Pseudoxanthobacter soli DSM 19599: one gene and its partner. The protein of the gene in region 1 binds, or shares a complex with, the protein of each later gene. Links are inferred from orthologs where the notes say so. Each region holds a gene or a part of one and is shown on either strand. Other genes may lie near its edges.

Region 1 (2,827 bases):
CGGCGACCGGAGCGGTCTTGGCGCCTTCGACCAGAGGGCCGGATTCGTCCGGTCCCTCGACCGCGCGGCCTTCACCGAGCGCGATGCCGTAGGCGAAGTTGCGCGACTGCCGGCTCGACGTGGTGAGGAACAGGTCGCCGAGCCCCGACAGGCCGGTGAGCGTCTCCGCCCGCCCGCCGAGGGCAACGGCGAGGCGGACGAGTTCGGCAAAGGCGCGGGCGACCAGCGCGGCCTGGGCGCTGGCGCCGAGGCCGCGGCCGACCACAACGCCGCTCGCGATGGCGAGCACGTTCTTCAGCGCGCCACCGACCTCGACACCGATGACGTCGTCGGAGGCGTAGGGGCGGAACGAGGGGCCGGCGAAGGCGGCGGCAACGGCATCGGCCATCCCGATATCGGCGGCGGCGACGGTGACGGCGGTCGGAAGGCCCCGAGCGACGTCGGCCGCGAAGCTCGGTCCCGAAAGCACCGCCGGCACCGCGGCGGGCGCGACTTCGGCGAGCACGTCGGCGAGAAGCCGGCCGGTGCCGGCCTCGAAGCCCTTGGCGGAAAGCACGACGGGGGTTCCCGGCCGCAGCCGGCCCGCGAGGTCGGCCGCGACGGCCCGGGTCGTCTGCGCGGGCGTGGCGAGCACCACGAGGTCGCAGCCGGCCGCCTCGTCGAGATCGAGGGTCGCCGCGACCGGCGGATCGAGCCGGATGCCCGGGAGATGGCGCGGGTTTTCGCGGGAGAGATTGATGGCCGTGACGGTCGCGGGATCGCGCGCCCACAACAGCGGCCGCCGCCCGGCGCGGGCCACCGCGAGCGCGAGCGCTGTGCCCCACGCCCCACCGCCGACGATGCCGACGGTCTCGACCTGCGGCGCCGGTTCAGGATGCGTCATCGGCGACCTCCACTTGGCGGCCATCGCGACCGGCGAGACACCGGGGACCGGCTTGGGCTGCAAGGGTCACCGCGCGCATCAGACCTTGGCTCCGAGGCGGCCGTGGCCGACGACCGGCACCGCCCGCTGGTCGAGCGGCCACCGCGCCCGCACCGGGACGTCGAGCCCGTCTTCGAGGCCTAGCGCCATGCGCTCGGCGCCGGCCCAGGCGACCATCACGCCGTTGTCGCCGCAGAGCGCCAGCGGCGGAGCGACGAAGGTGCCGCCCGCCTGAGCGGCCGCCGCCTGCAGCGCGGAACGGATGGCGCCATTGGCGGCGACGCCGCCGGCCACCACGAGGACCGGTTCCGCGACGCCGGTTTCGGCGCGGAAGCGGACGAGCGCATCCCGGGCACGCGCAGCGACGATGCCGGCGACCGTCGCCTGGAACGAGGCGCAGAGATCGGCGACGTCCGCGGGCGAGAGCGGCGCCGCGCGTTCGGCCGCGAGCCGCACCGCGGTCTTGAGCCCCGCAAACGAGAAATCGAGCCCGGCGCGGCCGATCAGCGGTCGCGGCAGGGTGAACCGCGTCGCATCGCCGGAGGCCGCGGCGCGTTCCACCGCCGGGCCGCCGGGATGGCCGAGGCCGAGAAGCTTCGCCGTCTTGTCGAATGCCTCGCCGAGCGCATCGTCGATGGTGGTGCCCCAGCGCTCGTAGTCACCGACGCCGCGCACCGCGAGAATCTGGGTGTGGCCGCCGGACACGAGCAGCAGCAGATAGGGGAACGCCACATGGTCGGTGAGCCGCGCCGTCAGCGCGTGGGCCTCGAGATGATTCACGGCGACGAACGGCTTGCCGGCGGCGAAGGCGATGGCCTTGCCGGTCATGGCGCCGACCATCAGCCCGCCGACGAGGCCGGGGCCGGTGGTGGCCGCCACGGCATCGATGTCGGCAAGCGGAATGCCGGCCTGAGACACGGCCTCCGCCACCACGCGGTCGAGCAGGGCGACATGGGCGCGGGCAGCGATTTCAGGCACCACGCCGCCGTAGGGGGCGTGATCCTCGAGCTGCGCGCGAACGACATTGGACAGCACGGTGCCCGCGCCGTCTGCGTCGCGGCGCACGATTCCGGCCGCCGTCTCGTCGCAACTCGTCTCGATGCCGAGAACGATCATGACTGCTCCTCGATGCCGTCCGCCGCACCCCGGCGGCAGACGCCCGTCCACTCGACCATGCCGGGATGCCGGCCCCGGGAAAGATCCGAGGTGGACAAGGGCACGGCGCCCGTTCCAAGTTGCGCCACTCGCGACGTCCTGCGTCGTGCGCGCACCTGACGGTCGCGCATAGCGCGAACGCCGCTCTTGTCGCAACACGGCGCCTCGCCCGAGGCCCTAACAAATCGACCCCGGCACGTGCAAACGAATAAGCTGCGCATCGGCACCCGCGGAAGCCCGCTCGCGCTCGCCCAGGCTCATATGGTCGAGGCCGCCCTCGCCGCCCAGGGGGTGGAGACGGATATCGTCGTGATGTCCACGGCCGGCGACCGCATCACCGACCGGCCGCTGACGGAGATCGGCGGCAAGGGCCTGTTCACCCAGGAAATCGAGGACGCGCTTGATGACGGGCGCCTCGACCTCGCCGTGCATTCCGCCAAGGATATGCCGACTGCGCTGCCGGCCGGTCTCGGCCTTGCCGGCTACCTGAAGCGGGAGGACGTGCGCGACGCGCTCGTCACGATCGACGGCCGCACCCTCGCCGACCTTCCGGCGGGCGCCGTGGTCGGCACCGCCTCGCTGCGGCGCGGCGCGCTGCTGCGCCGGCTTCGGCCGGATCTTCGCGTGGAGGTGTTCCGCGGCAACGTCCAGACGCGGCTCGCCAAGCTCAGGGCGGGCGTGGTCGACGCCACGCTGCTGGCGCTCGCGGGTCTGAAGCGGCTTGGACTGGAGGAGGTCGCCACCGAGATC
Region 2 (2,792 bases), 380 kb from region 1 along the record:
TGGCGCGGCGGTGGAGTTCCTCCACGTCGGGATGGTCGTCGGCGCTTTCCAGCACGCGGGCGATCACCCGCCGCTGGTCGGTCATACGCATTCCCTTGGCGACGCAGAGCGCTTCGAGCGGCTGGGCATCAGGACCCGTCGAGGCGGCCGTCTTGAGGATGTGGGTCTGATTGGTCACGGCTCGCAGCTCCCGTCGCGGTTCGACGCCGATGCATCCGGTCCCTACTGTTTCCCGCGTCACTCGGGGGGCGGAAATAGCGGGTCCGTTGGCAGGTCGAGGTACTTTCGAATTAGTCTACTTCGCTACAAAGCCATGGGCTAACGGAGATCGCAACGCAAGACAAGCGCATGTCCCTGTCCGGCAGCATGGGCATAATAGCCCGGCCGTTGCCCGACCTGAACGAAGCCGCGCCGGCGATAAACAGCCAGCGCGGGCGCATTTTGCGTGTCCACCTCCAGAAAGACGCAGGCGACGCCGTCCACATAGAGCCGGCGCAGCGCCGCATCGGTCAGGAGCCCGCCGATGCCCGCGCCGCGATGATGGGGATGGACCGCGATGGTCAGCACCTCGGCCTCGCCGGCCACCGACCGCATCATGATGAAGCCGATCGGCCGGCGGGTTCCGTAGGGCGTGCCGCGCCGCGCGACGAGGCAGAACACCCCCGCGCCTCCCATCAGGGCCGCGATCTCGTCCTCGCTCCAGGTCTGCGAGAAAGACGCCGCGTGGATGTCGGCGAGATCGGGAAGGTCGGCGTCCTCCGCCGCCTCGATCACCGGTTCGCGGGCGAAACGCCAGTCCGCGAACGACCAGAGCCCGGTCTGGCCGAGATCCGCCCACCACCATCCGGCCGGGGCGGGATCGACGGGATCCGAGGCACGCGTGGCAGAGGGCGCGGACCAGTAATCCCACGTCAGCATCGGCCAGGAGGACGCCGACCACGACAGCGGCGACCAGGACGACGTCTTCCACCACGGGCCTGAAGGCGGCGGGGGCGATTCGTCTGCCATGGCGATGGTCTCCGGGACGTGGCTGTCCGCTCCGTTGAGAAGCGATCCTTTCGAGGCCCGTTCCGTGCGCTTGGAAGGGCCTCTGCCGCTGGATAGGACCGATCCGCCCTGGTGTTCAAGCGGCCGGCCCGGTGAGGGCACTGGAAAAATACGACGACCGGCGCGGCGTGTCCCGTTCGGATCGCCGCGCGTCTGAAGGAAACCGCGCTAGCTGCCGGGCGCCAGCAAGCCGGGCAGCCGCTTCTGCGGCTTGGCGTCGGGCGGCCGCAGATAGATCGGCTCCGGCGCCACCGGTTCGGGTGTCCGCGCGGCCGCGATCCGGGCGATGGTAGCGGCCTCCACGATCCGGCCCGGTTCGACCGGCCCGGTAGCGAGCCCGGCGCGGCGGGAGAGATCGGCCAGGATATCGGCCCCCGAACCGGTCAGAACCGCACCCGCGGGCACCAGCGCTGCGGCTTCGGCGAGCGGAACGGCCCGCGCCGGGCCGAGCGGCGCGCCGGCATGGTCGAAGCCCTGAAGATAGAGGGTGTCGCGCTTGGCATCGATGGCGGCGATCACCGGCAGGCCGGGATGGGCCGCACGGCTTGCCGCGGCGATCGCCTCCAGCGAACCGACGCCGATCAAGGGGCGCGACAGCGCAAAGGCGAGCCCGCGGGCGGTCGCGACCGCGATCCGCACACCGGTGAAGCTTCCCGGGCCGAGCGACACGGCGATCCGGTCGAGATCCGCCGGCACCAGCGACAGATCGCCGATCGCCTCGGTGATCATCGTCATCAGCCGTTCGGCATGGCCGGTGGGGGAGGGATCGAACCGTACGACCAGCCGCTCGCCCGCTGCGGCAACGCCGCCGGAGAGATCGAGCACGGCGACCGAGGCGGCGGAGCCTGCGGTGTCGAGGGCCAGGATGCGCATGTTCGGAGCACCCCCGTGCTTCGCGCGTGAAGCACGGATGTGCTCCATCGTTCAGTTGCCGTCCGGCTCGCCCGTGGCCGCGCCGGACGGCAAGCCGGATCAGGCCGCGGGCTTCAGCTTCAGCGCGGCGATGCCGGCGGCGATGTTGAAGCCTTCCTGGACCTGCGTGCTAAGCGGCTGAAGCGCGATCGAGCGCGAGAAGCCGCCGATCAGCACGTTGGCGCCGAGACCCACCGTCACCGTCGCCTCGGCGGTCAGGCCGCCATATTCGCCGGTCAGGGCATTCGGGGCAAGGCCGCCGGTCGAGGGCGCGAACACGCCCCATACGATCTGCGTCGCCTTGGTCTCGCCGATATCGACGCCGAACTGCGAGATCTGGCCGTCATAGTGCTCGACCTTGCCGCCGCCGGCAGGCTTGAACTCGCAGGTGAGCTTGGTGGTCGAGCCGACGATGAAGCCGACATTGGTGCCTTCCTTGCAGGTCAGCACGCCGACGTTCACGCGCTTTTCCTGGGCGAGGGCGGGCGTGGTGAGCAGGGCGGCGGCCACGAGGGCTGCGGTCGCAAGGCGGATCGTCATGGAGGTGAACTCCTTCGCAGGTTGATCGTGGCGCTCCGCCGCCGGGTCATCCGGAATCGGCACAACGGACGCGATGCGATTTCTAGAACAGGCACCCGGAAGACGGGAACCGGATTTTCCGAAAAGATCGTGTGCTTGCAAATGGATGGCACACGGCGGCCAGCGTGCGGCATCTGCAGGGCGCGGGCCATGATAATCCGCAAAGGCGCGCTTCAGGTTGCACCGGCCGGCGGCCACGACCGCCGGCCGAAACGACTGGATCAGCGCAGGTTGCCGCAGAAGCGCTGGATGCG

The links. The genes of interacting proteins can lie anywhere in the genome.
Region 2: the proteins of tsaD (region 1) and tsaB are in contact, whole or in part, in a solved structure (PDB 4WQ4), measured with the Escherichia coli proteins. The link is inferred for Pseudoxanthobacter soli DSM 19599 from one-to-one orthologs.

Annotation. Positions count from the first base shown.
Region 1 is NZ_FRXO01000003.1:111,190-114,016, forward strand. What follows is about bases 1-2,759. They hold tsaD (tRNA (adenosine(37)-N6)-threonylcarbamoyltransferase complex transferase subunit TsaD), read right to left. Parts: upstream 2,039-2,759; coding sequence 962-2,038; downstream 1-961. Other genes in these bases: BUF17_RS08145 (NAD(P)H-dependent glycerol-3-phosphate dehydrogenase), read right to left, coding at 1-883; hemC (hydroxymethylbilane synthase), read left to right, coding at 2,276-2,759. Outside these bases: more of hemC, read left to right, coding at 2,760-2,827.
Region 2 is NZ_FRXO01000003.1:487,215-490,006, forward strand. The notes cover bases 69-2,792. They hold tsaB (tRNA (adenosine(37)-N6)-threonylcarbamoyltransferase complex dimerization subunit type 1 TsaB), read right to left. Parts: upstream 1,921-2,792; coding sequence 1,216-1,920; downstream 69-1,215. Other genes in these bases: BUF17_RS09725 (Fur family transcriptional regulator), read right to left, coding at 69-91; BUF17_RS09730 (GNAT family N-acetyltransferase), read right to left, coding at 319-1,008; BUF17_RS09740 (DUF992 domain-containing protein), read right to left, coding at 2,020-2,499; BUF17_RS09745 (pyridoxal phosphate-dependent aminotransferase), read right to left, coding at 2,760-2,792. Also shown: more of BUF17_RS09725, read right to left, coding at 1-68. UniProt on the Escherichia coli protein: Required for the formation of a threonylcarbamoyl group on adenosine at position 37 (t(6)A37) in tRNAs that read codons beginning with adenine.